One region of the Pseudomonas sp. AIG genome, then DNA from elsewhere that is predicted to be linked to it. Evidence: predicted binding sites of a transcription regulator. Region 1 holds the regulator's gene; the other holds the start of a gene.
What was found. Region 1 encodes sigma-54, which starts transcription at its own class of promoters, with help from an activator protein. Its sites were predicted from a motif close to ANTGGCATNNANNTTGCTNT; they were not measured.

Region 2: a site for sigma-54 is predicted at 2,989-3,008, ahead of ACWR1S_RS09115 (flagellar hook-length control protein FliK). Genes of this name have one in related genera too.

Annotation. Positions count from the first base shown of each region.
Region 1 is NZ_CDROCK010000073.1:6,799-13,929, forward strand. It holds gene ACWR1S_RS28475 (ZIP family metal transporter) at 1-716, shown strand, start outside; gene ACWR1S_RS28480 (HPr family phosphocarrier protein) at 808-1,083, opposite strand; gene rapZ (RNase adapter RapZ) at 1,099-1,956, opposite strand; gene ptsN (PTS IIA-like nitrogen regulatory protein PtsN) at 1,959-2,423, opposite strand; gene hpf (ribosome hibernation-promoting factor, HPF/YfiA family) at 2,436-2,744, opposite strand; gene ACWR1S_RS28500 (RNA polymerase factor sigma-54) at 2,818-4,311, opposite strand; gene lptB (LPS export ABC transporter ATP-binding protein) at 4,499-5,224, opposite strand; gene lptA (lipopolysaccharide transport periplasmic protein LptA) at 5,224-5,769, opposite strand; gene lptC (LPS export ABC transporter periplasmic protein LptC) at 5,756-6,328, opposite strand; gene ACWR1S_RS28520 (KdsC family phosphatase) at 6,337-6,861, opposite strand; gene ACWR1S_RS28525 (KpsF/GutQ family sugar-phosphate isomerase) at 6,861-7,131, opposite strand, start outside.
Region 2 is NZ_CDROCK010000010.1:123,329-130,459, forward strand. It holds gene fliJ (flagellar export protein FliJ) at 1-367, shown strand, start outside; gene ACWR1S_RS09100 (STAS domain-containing protein) at 558-863, shown strand; gene ACWR1S_RS09105 (ATP-binding SpoIIE family protein phosphatase) at 869-2,572, shown strand; gene ACWR1S_RS09110 (Hpt domain-containing protein) at 2,604-2,951, shown strand; gene ACWR1S_RS09115 (flagellar hook-length control protein FliK) at 3,056-4,426, shown strand; gene fliL (flagellar basal body-associated protein FliL) at 4,892-5,395, shown strand; gene fliM (flagellar motor switch protein FliM) at 5,405-6,373, shown strand; gene fliN (flagellar motor switch protein FliN) at 6,430-6,879, shown strand; gene fliO (flagellar biosynthetic protein FliO) at 6,880-7,131, shown strand, end outside.

The sequences.
Region 1 (7,131 bases):
TTGGCGCGGTGCCGGTGCTGGTGATTCGGCGCATGCCTCAGGCACTCAGTGACACCTTGCTGGGTTTTGGCGCTGGAGTGATGCTGGCGGCGACGGCGTTTTCGCTGATCGTCCCGGGCATTGCCGCTGCCGAAAACCTTGACCTGACACCATGGGGCGCCAGTGGGCTGATCTGTTTCGGCATCATGCTGGGTGCGTTCGGGTTGTATCTGGTCGATCGTCAGTTGTCCGGAGCCTCACCGGAAATGCTGGTGGGGACGCCGGAGCGTCCGGTTATTCCGCCACGAATCTGGCTGTTCGTGTTCGCCATCATTGCCCATAACGTTCCTGAAGGCATGGCCGTTGGCGTTTCTGCCGGCGGCGGCATGCCGGATGCCAATAGCCTGGCCATGGGCATCGCTTTACAGGATGTGCCGGAAGGACTGGTGATTGCGTTGGTATTGGCCGGGGCAGGGATGTCGCGGGTCAAGGCGTTCCTGATCGGTGCGGCGTCAGGTCTGGTCGAGCCGGTGTTTGCGTTGTTGTGTGCGTGGCTGGTCGGGCTGGCGCAGGTATTGTTGCCATTAGGTCTGGCACTGGCGGCGGGGGCGATGTTGCTGGTGGTGACTCACGAGGTCATCCCGGAATCACGACGTCATGGTCATGACAAACTGGCCAGTCTTGGCCTGTTGATCGGGTTTTGTTTGATGATGGTGATGGATACCGCATTAGGTTGAAGATCAAAAGATCGCAGCCTTCGGCAGCTCCTACATTGGAATGCGTTCACTATAGGAGCTGCCGAAGGCTGCGATCTTTTGACTTTGGCTGTCAGCCACCTTCGTCGAAATAGTTGTTGATCAACGCCACCAGCGCATCCAGCGCTTCCTGTTCCTGATGCCCTTCAGTGCTCAGATAGATTTTGGTGCCCTTGCCGGCCGCCAGCATCATCATCGCCATGATGCTTTTGCCATCAACGGTATTCTCCGGCGTGCGGCCCACTCTGATCGAGCAATCCGGAAACTGACCGGCCACGCCAACGAACTTGGCCGACGCACGGGCATGCAGGCCCAGCTTGTTGATGATTTCGATTTCCAGAGCAGGCATCGCGGTGTGAATCCTTTAAGTGAGGTCGCGGTGGCGAACCTGGACGTTCTTCAGGGTTTTCTGCAGGGCCTGACCCAGGCGTTCGGTCAGGTAGACGGAGCGGTGATGCCCGCCGGTGCAGCCAATGGCAATGGTGACGTAGGCGCGGTTGCTCGCAGCGAAGCGCGGCAGCCACTTGTGCAGGTAGGTGAAGATGTCCTGAAACATTTCTTCGACCTCCGGCTGCGCCGCGAGGTACTCAGCCACCGGCGCATCGAGACCCGATTGCGCGCGCAGTTCCGGTTTCCAGTACGGATTGGGCAGGCAGCGCACATCGAACACCAGATCCGCATCCACCGGCATGCCGCGCTTGAAGCCGAATGACTCGACCAGAAACGCCGTGCCCGGCTCCGGCTGGTTCAGCAGGCGCAGCTTGATCGAGTCGCGCAGCTGATACAGGTTCAGATTGGTGGTGTTGATCTTCAGGTCCGCGAGGTCGGCAATCGGGCCGAGCAGGGCGGTTTCATCCTGGATCGCCTCGGCCAGCGAGCGGTTGGCATTGCTCAGCGGATGGCGACGGCGGGTTTCGGAAAAACGCTTGAGCAGGGTTTCCTCGTCGGCATCCAGATACAGCACATCGCACTGGATGTGCTTGCTGCGGACATCTTCAAGCAGTTCGGGAAAGCGCGTCAGGTGGCTCGGCAGGTTGCGCGCATCGATGGATACAGCCACCAGCGGCTGCGCCAGTTCCGTGTGAATCAGCGCACGTTCGGCCAGTTCCGGCAGCAAGCCTGCCGGCAGGTTGTCGATGCAGTAGTAACCGTTGTCCTCAAGGACATCCAGTGCGGTACTTTTACCCGAGCCGGAACGGCCACTGACAATGATCAAGCGCATGATTAGTGCCCGTTCTGCTCGTCCAGGACAACCTGATACAAGGCTTCGTTGCTCGCGGCGCTGCGCAGTTTATCGCGCACGTCCTTGCGGTCGAGCATGCTGGCGATCTGACGCAGCAACTCCAGGTGCGCATCGGTGGCGGCTTCCGGGACCAGCAGAACGAACAGCAGGTCAACCGGGGCACCATCGATGGCGTCGAAATCGATTGGCGCTTCTAGATGCATCAGTGCGCTGATGGGCGACTGGCAGCCCTTGAGGCGGCAGTGAGGAATGGCGATGCCGTTGCCAAAACCGGTGGAACCGAGTTTTTCACGGGCAATCAACGCCTCGAAGACATCTTGCATCTCCAGATCCGGCACTTCGCGGGCGATCAGGTTGGCAATTTGTTCGAGGGCTTTCTTTTTACTGCCGCCCGGCACGTTCACGAGGGAACGGCCGGGGGTCAGGATGCTTTCAAGTCGGATCATGGGTTAGGGGTGTTAACGACCGGTCGCGCCCTGGAGGAGGCTCTGGGTCTTTTCCTTATGCTTTTTGAGTTGGCGATCCAGCTTGTCGGTGAGTGAGTCGATCGCAGCATACATATCAGTATCTTCTGCGTTGGCGACCACTTCGCTGCCGGGGATATGCAAGGTGGCTTCGATTTTCTGCTTCAGCTTTTCGACGCACATCGTGACTTGCACGTTGGTGATCTTGTCGAAATGTCGCTCCAGTCGTTGGAGTTTTTCCTCGATGTAGGAACGCAGAGGTTGGGTCACTTCCAGTTGGTGTCCACTGATGTTGACTTGCATACAGCTTCTCCTTCGTTGCCAGTGCATAAAGCGGCAGGCTGGATAGCCTGCCACTGGAACGCTGTAACGTGGCTTACATCAACCGCTTGCGTTCGCTCGAAGGCGCGATCCCGAGGGATTCGCGGTACTTGGCGACGGTGCGGCGAGCCACCTGAATGCCTTGTGCCTCCAGTAAACCAGCGATCTTGCTGTCACTCAACGGCTTTTTCTGATTTTCCGCGGCAACCAGTTTTTTGATGATCGCGCGGATCGCCGTGGACGAGCATTCGCCGCCTTCGGAGGTGCTGACGTGGCTGGAGAAAAAGTATTTCAGTTCATAAATACCGCGCGGGGTATGCATGAATTTTTGCGTGGTCACGCGGGAAATTGTTGATTCGTGCATGCCGACCGCCTCAGCGATGTCGTGCAGGACCAACGGCTTCATGGCTTCGTCGCCGTACTCCAGAAAACCGCGCTGATGCTCGACGATCTGGGTGGCTACTTTCATCAATGTTTCGTTGCGGCTCTGCAGGCTTTTGATAAACCAGCGGGCTTCCTGCAACTGATTGCGCATGAAGGTGTTGTCGGCGCTGGTGTCGGCGCGACGGACGAAACCGGCGTACTGGGCGTTGACGCGCAGGCGTGGCACCGATTCCTGGTTCAACTCGACCAGCCAGCGCTCGTTGTCCTTGCGCACGATAACGTCAGGGACAACGTACTCGGCTTCGGTGGATTCGATTTGCGAACCCGGACGTGGATTAAGGCTCTGCACCAGCTCGATGACCTGGCGCAACTCGTCTTCCTTGAGCTTCATGCGTCGCATCAGCTGGCTGTAGTCGCGGCCGCCCAGCAGGTCGATGTAATCGCTGACCAAACGCTTGGCTTCAGCCAGCCAAGGCGTCTTGGCTGGCAGCTGACGTAATTGCAGCAGCAGGCATTCGCCGAGATTGCGCGCGCCGATACCGGCGGGTTCGAACTGTTGAATGCGGTGCAGGACGGCTTCGATTTCGTCCAGTTCGATGTCCAGTTCCGGGTCGAACGCCTCAAGAATTTCTTCGAGGGTTTCGTCCAGGTAGCCCTGATTGTTGATGCAATCGATCAGGGTCACGGCGATCAGGCGATCGGTGTCGGACATCGGTGCAAGGTTCAGTTGCCACAGCAGGTGGCTTTGCAGGCTCTCGCCGGCGGAGGTGCGGGTGGTGAAATCCCACTCGTCATCGTCGCTGCTCGGCAGGCTGCTGGCGCTGGTCTGGTAGACGTCTTCCCAGGCGGTGTCGACCGGAAGTTCGTTGGGGATGCGTTCGCTCCAGTCACCTTCCTCGAGGTTGTCTACCGTCGGTGCGGTTTCCTGATACGAGGGTTCCTGGATTTCGGTGTTGGGCTTCTGTTCGGCGTTGTCGGCCAAGGGGTCGGAATTGTCGAAGTCGTCGCCTTCTTCCTGGCGTTCGAGCATCGGATTGGATTCCAGCGCCTCCTGGATTTCCTGTTGCAGATCCAGGGTCGACAATTGGAGCAGGCGGATGGCCTGTTGCAGCTGCGGTGTCATCGTCAGCTGCTGGCCCATTCTCAAGACTAGCGATGGTTTCATGGCAGGGGCTTAACACCTTATTCGCCGGCGCTATGCGCCATCCACTACAGGGCGCCGGAGCGCCAAACTTAAGCAAATTATATGCCTGAAACTGAAGTGTTTGCCTAGAGCGCTGTAACAATTAAAGCGTATTAAATCCTGCTTGAATCGATACAGCGCCCGGGCGGCGCACCGGGCACTGTTTCGCTTACAGGCGGAACTCGTGGCCCAGATACACTTCCTTGACCAGATCGTTGGCCAGGATGGTTTCTGCGTCGCCTTCTGCGATCAGTTGACCATCATTGACGATGTAAGCGGTTTCGCAGATGTCCAGGGTCTCGCGGACGTTGTGGTCGGTGATCAGTACACCGATGCCTTTGGCCTTGAGATGATGGATGATCTGCTTGATGTCGCCGACCGAGATCGGGTCGACACCGGCGAACGGTTCGTCGAGCAGGATGAATTTCGGTGCCGTTGCCAGTGCGCGAGCGATTTCCACTCGGCGGCGTTCACCACCGGACAGGCTCATGCCGAGGTTGTCGCGGATGTGGCTGATGTGGAATTCCTGCAGCAGGCTTTCCAGCTCCTTGCGACGGCCGGCCTTGTCGAGTTCCTGACGGGTCTCGAGGATGGCCATGATGTTGTCGGCCACCGACAGTTTACGGAAGATCGACGCTTCTTGCGGCAGATAGCCGATCCCGGCCTTGGCACGACCGTGCATCGGCTGGTGGCTGACGTCCAGATCGTCGATCAGGACGCGGCCCTGATCGGCTTGCACCAAACCTACGATCATGTAGAAGCAGGTGGTTTTACCGGCGCCGTTCGGGCCGAGCAAGCCAACGATCTGGCCGCTGTCGATCGACAGACTGACGTCACGCACGACCTGGCGGCTTTTATAGGCCTTGGCCAGGTGCTGAGCTTTCAGAGTTGCCATTACTGGGTTTTCTCGTCGGTTTTCTTCTTCGGCTGGATCACCATGTCAATGCGCGGACGCGCCTCGGTGACCTTGCTGCCGGTAGCGCGACCAGCGCTGGCCAGTTTCTTCACGGTGTCATAGACGATTTTCTCGCCCTGAGTCGTGTTGTTGTCCTTGTCGACAACCTTGGCCTTGTCGATCAGCACGACGCGGTTTTGCGCGGCGTGGTACTGAATCGTCACGCCCCAGCCCTGTACAGGCTTGGTGTCGCCTTGAGTTTGCAATTGCTCAAAGTAGGCAAGATTGCCCACCGACGTCACCACGTCGATATCGCCGGCCGGGGTACGGGTGATGGTCACGGTATTACCGGTCACCTTCATCGAACCCTGGGTAATGATCACATCGCCCTTGTAGGTGGCGATGCCGTTCTTGTCATCCAGTTGGGCGTCGTCGGCCTGAATGCGGATAGGTTGCTGCTGATCGTTCGGCAGAGCCCAGGCGCTCACGCTTCCCAGTGCTGCGCCCAGACTGAGCAAAATAGGGAGGGTTTTAACGAGCCTCATACTGTCCTCTTACGTTCGATAGCAGGTGTATCCTGCTTTCCTTCAGGTACGCTTTCATTCCAACGCCAGTCGATACACCGCCAGCGCCGTCGATTCTAACGGGTTGCTCGGTCTGCGCATATTGCTCCTGCGGGAACACGGTCATGCGCGTGGAGGTCACCAACAGATCGCGGTTCTGTTCATCGGTGCGCTTGATGCGTACCGAATCGATCAATTCGACTTGTGTGCCGCCCGAATTTACTTCGCCGCGTTCACTGGTGACATGCCACGGGAACTCTGTTCCGCGATACATGTTCAGGTCGGGTTTGGTGACGAGCGTGATATCGGTTGCCTTGACGTGCTCGGCCTTGTCGGAGGTCATTTCATACTGCACTTTGCCGTCCGGCAGGTATTGCAGGGTATGCGTATTGGTTGCATACCAGTCGATAGGCGTTTCGACAGACGTGACCGGAGGCTTGTCGAGGAAGCGTTCCGGGCTGATGTTCCAGTAGCCGACCGCGGCGAAAATCGCAGCGATGCAGCCGAACAGCAGGAAGTTGCGAAATTTTTTGCTGAACATGGTTTGGCTCACAGGTACGCGGCGTTGGCCGCATCGAGGCGGCCCTGGGCGCGCAGGATCAATTCACAGAATTCGCGGGCGGCGCCTTCACCACCACGGGCGCGGGTGACGCCATGGGCGTGTTCGCGGACGAAATCGGCAGCGTTGGCAACCGCCATGCCCAGGCCGACGCGGCGGATGACCGGCAGGTCCGGCAAGTCGTCACCGAGATAAGCAACTTCTTCATAGCTTAGGCCCAGTTGTTCGAGCAGGCCGTCGAGAACGACCAATTTGTCTTCGCGACCCTGAAACAGGTGGGGAATCCCCAGGTTTTTCGCTCGGCGTTCGACTACCGGCGTCTTGCGACCGCTGATGATAGCGGTCTGCACGCCGGCGTTCATCAGCATCTTGATGCCTTGGCCGTCGAGTGTGTTGAAGGTCTTGAATTCGCTGCCGTCTTCAAGGAAGTACAGACGACCGTCGGTGAGAACACCGTCGACGTCGAATACCGCCAGTTTGATCGCTTTGCCGCGTTGCAGCAGATCGTTGCTCATTACATGACTCCTGCGCGCAGCAGATCGGAGAGGTTGAAGGCGCCGACCGGGCGATCTTCCTCATCGACGACTACCAACGCGTTGATCCGATGATCTTCCATGATTTTCAGGGCTTCGGCGGCCAGCATCTCCGGCCGGGCAGTCTTGCCGTGGGCCGTCATCACCTGGTCGATGGTGGCGCTGCGAATGTCGATGCTGCGGTCCAGCGTGCGGCGCAAGTCGCCGTCAGTGAAAATCCCGGCCAGTTTACCGTCAGTTTCAAGGATGACG
Region 2 (7,131 bases), on a different contig from region 1:
CTATTTTCAGGGCCAGGTCAAAGTCGCTGAAAGCAAACTCGCCGACCTCAATGCCTTCCGTCTGGATTATTCCGAGCAATGGATCGTGCGCGGCAGTACGGGCGTGAGCGGGCAATGGCTGCTTGGTTTTCAGGGCTTTCTGGCGCAGCTCGACACCGCCGTAGACCAGCAGCGCCAGAGTCTGGTCTGGCATCAGAACAAGCTCGACAAGGCGCGTGAGGAATGGCAGCAGGCATTCGCCAAGGTTGAAGGACTGCGCAAACTGGTGCAGCGTTATCGCGAAGAGGCGCAACGCCTTGAGGACAAGCGCGAGCAGAAGTTGCTTGATGAGTTGTCGCAGCGCTTGCCGCGAAAGAATCCGTTCTAAATCGCACCGCTAGACCCTGTGGGAGCGAGCCTGCTCGCGAATGCAATCGATCAGTTGACTGAAGTGTTGACTGACACGACGCCTTCGCGAGCAGGCTCGCTCCCACATTTGTTCCTGTGATGCGCCTTGCCGCAACCCTGTGCAGGTGCTAAACCTTGTACAGGTTCGTCAATGACAAGGAAGCCAGTCAATGTCAGTCGTTACAGAAGTCTCTCCAGATGGTCAAAAACTGACGATTTCGGTCAGGGGGCGGTTTGATTTTGGTCGCCATCAGGAGTTCCGTGAGTCCTATGAGCATCTTGCCAAGAAGCCTGAGTCCATTGTGGTGGATTTGAAAGAAGCCACTTACCTCGACAGCTCGGCGCTGGGCATGCTGCTCCTGCTGCGGGATCACGCCGGCGGCGATAGCTCGGACGTGCGCGTGGTCAACAGCAACTCCGATGTGCGCAAGATCCTCGCCATCTCCAATTTCGACAAACTCTTCGACATCAGTTGACGCCTATGCAGGCGCAAGAGCCGCTGACCATTCTGATCGCCGAAGACAGCGCCGCCGATCGGCTGCTGCTGTCGACCATCGTCCGCCGCCAGGGTCACGCGGTCCTGATGGCGGCCAACGGTGCCGAAGCGGTCGATCTGTTTCGCCGCCAGCAACCCGATCTGGTGCTGATGGACGCGATGATGCCGGTCATGGATGGCTTCGAAGCGGCGCGGCAGATCAAGGCGCTGGCGGGCGAAACGCTGGTGCCGATCATCTTCCTGACATCGCTGACCGAAAGCGAAGCGCTGGCCCGATGTCTGGAGGCCGGTGGTGACGACTTTCTGGCGAAGCCTTACAACCAGGTGATTCTGGCCGCCAAAATCAAGGCGATGGATCGCTTGCGCCGTTTGCAGGCGACGGTGCTGCAACAGCGCGACCTGATCGCCAAACACCATGATTACCTGCTCAACGAACAACGCGTGGCCAAAGCGGTGTTCGACAAGGTTGCGCACTCCGGCTGCCTGAGCGCGGCTAATATCCGTTACCTGCAATCGCCCTATGCGTTGTTCAACGGCGACCTGCTGCTGGCGGCCTATACGCCGGCGGGCGACATGCATGTGTTGCTTGGCGATTTCACCGGCCATGGTTTGCCGGCAGCGGTCGGGGCGATGCCCTTGGCCGAGGTGTTCTACGGCATGACCGCCAAGGGCTACGGCCTGGCCGAAACCCTGCGCGAGATGAATGCCAAGCTCAAACGCATCCTGCCGGTGGACATGTTCTGCTGCGCCACGCTGCTCTGTCTGAGTTTTCAGCGGCGTTCGGTCGAAGTGTGGAACGGTGGCATGCCTGACGGTTATCTGCATCGGATCGCCAGCGGTGAGCGTGTGCCGCTGGCGGCGCGGCAATTGCCGTTGGGGGTGCTGAGCGCGCAGGCGTTCGACGACCGAACGGAAGTGCATCCCATGGCCGTCGGTGATCGGGTGTTCCTGTTATCCGACGGCGTGATCGACACCAGTGATGCCAGTGATCAACTGTTCGGTGTCGAGCGTTTGCAGCAGGTGTTCGCCGCCAACCGCGAGCCGGATCGCTTGTTCGAGGACATCGAGCAGGCATTGCGCGATTTTCGCGGAGAGGCCCGTGACGACGTGAGCATGGTCGAGATCAGCCTGCTCGAACCGGCGCAGGTCAAGCCGTCGGCGCCGGTGTATTCCGACAGCGGCCAGTCGTGCCCGCTCGACTGGTCGGTGAGCTTCGAATTCCGTGGCGCGACGCTAAAGCGTTTCAATCCGTTGCCGTACCTGTTGCAGTTGTTGCTTGAGGTGCATGGGTTGCGGGCGCAGAGTGGCGCTTTGTACAGCGTGCTCGCCGAGTTGTATTCCAACGCGTTGGAGCACGGCGTGCTGGGGCTGGACTCCAGTCTCAAGCGCGATGCGGCGGGTTTTGCTCTGTATTATCAGCAGCGCAATGATCGGCTGGAGGCGTTGCAGGACGGTTTCGTGCGCGTGCATTTGCAGGTGCAACCACGAGGCGAGGGCGGTTGTCTGGTGATTTGCGTGGAAGACAGCGGCAAGGGTTTTGATGTGGCGCGGATCATGGAGCGGCCGCTGGACGGTGTCCGTTTGTCGGGACGTGGTGTCAGTCTGGTCCGGCAATTGGGGCGCAACGCCAGCTGGTCGGACGAAGGTCGTAGTGCTCGCGTGGAGTTTTCCTGGGAGGTTGAGGCATAATCCGCGCAATTCTTGATCAAGGAGTGAGCAAGTGACTGACAAACATATTGATCGCGAGGCGCTGAGCGTACTGCGCGAAGTCATGGAGGAGGGTTATCCGGAGCTGCTGGATACCTTTCTGGCGGATTCCGAAAGTCGCTTGTACGAGTTGCAAAAGACCTCGGATGCCAAGGCTTTGTCGGAAGTTGCGCATAGCTTCAAGGGTAGCGCCAGCAATATGGGCGCTGTGCGGTTGGCGGCGCTCTGCCAGGAGCTGGAATCGGACGCCAAAGATAAAAGTCCTTCTGAAATCGCCAGGCTGGTCGCTGATATCAGCGGCGAGTTCGCCGATGTCCGCCCGGTTTACGAAGATGAGCGGCAGCACGCACTGACGCACTGATCCCGCCGTCCGGCGCTTTTCTCAAGCGCCGGGCAAAACTGGCCCGGCACTTGCATTTATCTCCGCAACTGTACCTACGATCCCAGTGCAGCGGAGACCGTTTCATGCCTGCGACCCCCAACATCCTTCTTCAGAATGCCGCTCAGGCCAAGGCGCAAGCCGCCTCGGCGAAAACGTCGGCTATGGCCGTAGACACTGGGGATAAAGCCTCTAGCTTCGCTAAGGTGTTCGCCGATCAGGGATCGAACAAACCCGTCGTCACTGCTGATAATTCGCCCAAGTCGGCGCGTGACAAGGTTGCTGACAACAGCGGCAAAAAGGATATTGGCAAGGATCAGTCTGCCGTTGCGCAACCGGCGGTTGCCGATAGCGGCAATGACTTGCCTGCCGATAAAACGGCAGCTACCGATGACACTTCCGCGAGCAGCGACGACAGCGCGGACACTCCTCAGACCCCAGTGGTTGATGCTGCACCGGTTGACCCGGCGCTCGACCCGGCATTGGCCGTCGCTGTGCAGCCGGTGGTTGCGGCACCTGTGGCGCAGGCCCCGGCTGTCGTTGCCCCGGCCCCGCCTGAAACCGAAACCCCCGCACTCGCTGCGTTGCCGGGTACGGTCAAAGATCCGGCGCCGACTACCGACAGCGATTTCGACCCTTCGGCTGATCCCCTCGACTCGATGCCGGCCGTGCGCATGGCGATGGAGCAGGGCGGGCACATTTCCGCCGCCAGCCAGGCGCAACCGAAAGCGTCGCCGGCTCAGACTCAGGCCGACGGCGAATTGACTGCGGCACAAAACTTCGCCGCTGGCATGGCCAGCATGCTCGATGTGCAAGCCGACAAGGACAGTACCAGCCAGGGCGGCGACAAAGCGTTCAGCGGCTTGATCGACGACGGCCTCAAAGATCTCAAAACCGCCACCAGCGATACCCGCGTCGATGACTTCGCCAACCGTCTGGCGGCACTGACGCAGGCAGCTACACCGAAGACTGCGAACGCTGTGCCGGTGAACCAGCCGATTGCCATGCACCAGAGCGGCTGGACCGAAGAAGTGGTCAACCGCGTCATGTATCTGTCGAGCGCCAACCTGAAGGCGGCGGACATTCAGTTGCAGCCAGCGGAACTGGGGCGTCTGGATATCCGCGTGAACATGGTCCCGGATCAACAGACCCAGGTGACGTTCATGAGCGCGCATCCAAGCGTGCGTGAAGCGCTGGACGGGCAAATGCATCGCCTGCGCGAGATGTTTAATCAGCAGGGCATGGGCCAGGTTGACGTCAATGTGTCTGACCAGAGCCGTGGCTGGCAAGGGCAGCAGGGTCAGGAACAGGCGCAGCAGGGCCAGAGTGGTCGCACCCGTGCTGCTGGCGGTCGCCTCGATTCGGCGGATGAAGAGTTGGCGCCTGCCGCTGTTGCTGAAGCCGCTGCTCAAACCACCAGCGTGATTGGCAGCAGCGCGGTCGACTATTACGCCTGATCAAAATCAAGAGACCCCTCATCGGAACGCCGCCCGCCTAGCCCTCTCCCGGAGGGAGAGGGGACTGATTGGGGGATGGTTGGGAAGTACGCCGACCGGGTAGTTCTGCTGTGAATCCATAATTGACTCGGTCTTTCAGGTCGATGTTTGACGTCTGGCACCTCGGTCGGCCCCTGAAAACCCTCACCCTAGCCCTCTCCCGGAGGGAGAGGGGACTGATTGGGGGATGGTCGCGAAGTACACCGACCTGATTATTTTGCGCCGAATCCATAATCGACTCGGTCTTTCAGGTCGACGTATCACGACAAAACACCTCGGTCGGCCCCCTCTCCCTCCGGGAGAGGGCGGGGGTGAGGGTGCCTTTGACTTTAGCGTTGTCTCCACCATCACCGACACTTCTGGCATAACACTTGCTCTTGCCTTGCCGTGCGACTGTGAAAACCCGAATAGTGACGGATTATTGGCATGGCGAAGAGCGAAACAGCAGCAGTGAAAGACCCCGCAACCAAAGGCAAACTCAAGCTGATCATTGTGATCGTGCTGGCGTTGCTGTTGGCCATTGGTGCATCCGTGGGGGCGACCTGGTTCTTCATGCACAGTGCCCAGAGCAAGCCTGCCGAGGCCGCCGATGCGGCGCCTGTCGGCAAGCAGCCAGCGATTTTCGAGCCGATGGCGCCAGCCTTCGTTGCCAACTACAACCAGAACGGCCGTCAGCGCTATATGCAGGTGAGCATCACCATGCTGGCGCGTAATCAGGCTGATCTGGAAGCGCTCAAAGTGCACATGCCGGTGATCCGCAACAACCTGGTGATGCTCTTCTCCGGTCAGGATTTCGCCACCTTGGCGACTCCGGTCGGCCAAGAGATGTTGCGCCAGAAGGCCACAGCCAGCGTCCAGGAAGTGGCGCAGAAAGAGCTGGGCAAAGTGGTGATCGAACAGTTGCTTTTTACTAATTTCGTACTGCAGTAGGAACACGACATGGCCGTGCAGGATCTGCTGTCCCAGGATGAAATCGACGCGCTGTTGCATGGCGTCGACGATGGTCTGGTACAGACCGATAACGCTGCCGAACCCGGCAGTGTCAAAAGCTACGACCTGACCAGTCAGGATCGCATCGTCCGTGGACGCATGCCGACTCTGGAAATGATCAACGAGCGTTTTGCCCGCTACACCCGCATCAGCATGTTCAACATGCTGCGCCGCTCGGCGGACGTTGCCGTCGGTGGTGTGCAGGTGATGAAGTTCGGCGAATACGTGCACTCGCTGTACGTACCGACCAGCCTCAACCTGGTCAAGATCAAACCGTTGCGCGGCACCGCGCTGTTCATCCTTGACGCCAAACTGGTGTTCAAACTGGTGGACAACTTCTTCGGCGGTGACGGCCGTCACGCCAAGATCGAAGGGCGTGAATTCACCCCGACCGAACTGCGCGTCGTGCGCATGGTGCTGGAGCAGGCTTTCGTCGATTTGAAAGAAGCCTGGCAGGCGATCATGGAAGTCAATTTCGAGTACATCAACTCGGAAGTGAACCCGGCCATGGCCAACATCGTCGGCCCGAGCGAAGCGATCGTGGTTTCCACCTTCCACATCGAACTCGATGGCGGTGGCGGTGATCTGCACGTGACCATGCCGTACTCGATGATCGAGCCGGTGCGCGAAATGCTCGACGCCGGTTTCCAGTCCGACCTCGACGATCAGGACGAACGCTGGGTCAACGCCCTGCGTCAGGACGTGCTCGATGTCGACGTACCGATCGGCGCCACCGTGGCCCGCCGCCAGTTGAAGCTGCGCGACATCCTGCACATGCAGCCGGGGGATGTGATCCCGGTCGAGATGCCGGACGAAATGATCATGCGCGCCAACGGCGTGCCGGCCTTCAAGGTCAAGATGGGCTCGCACAAAGGCAACCTCGCGTTGCAAGTGATCGAGCCGATCGAGCGCCGTTGAAACGGCGCTCCAACCCCCAAGCCTTTAACTGAATTTTTGCCCGCCGAGGACAAATGATGAACGACGATATGAACGCCCAGGACGACCAGGCACTGGCTGACGAATGGGCTGCGGCTCTGGAAGAAACCGGTGACGGTCAAGCTGACATCGACGCCTTGCTGGCCGCCGACGCCGCCAGCGGCTCGCGTCTGCCGATGGAAGAGTTCGGCAGCGTGCCGAAGAACAACGATCCGGTGACCCTCGACGGCCCGAACCTGGACGTGATCCTCGACATCCCGGTATCGATCTCGATGGAAGTGGGCAGCACCGACATCAACATCCGCAACCTGCTGCAACTCAACCAGGGTTCGGTGATCGAGCTCGATCGTCTGGCCGGCGAGCCGCTGGACGTGCTGGTCAACGGCACGCTGATCGCGCACGGCGAAGTGGTAGTGGTCAACGAAAAGTTCGGCATCCGCCTGACTGACGTGATCAGCCCAAGCGAACGCATCAAGAAGCTGCGCTGAGTGAAACGGTTTCTCTGGGCTCTGTTGGCATTGCCGCTGAACGTGCTGGCCGCCGAACCGTCGACCGCCACCACGGTGCCGGCCGCGACCGCGCCGATGGTTAGCAGCGGCGTGGCCGGGCAACTGACGCAACTGGTGTTCGGCCTGTTGCTGGTGCTGGGGGTGATCTTCTTCCTCGCCTGGCTACTGCGTCGAGTGCAGCAGGCCGGGCCGGCAGGCAAGGGGCAGGTGATCGAGCTGATCGGTTCACGC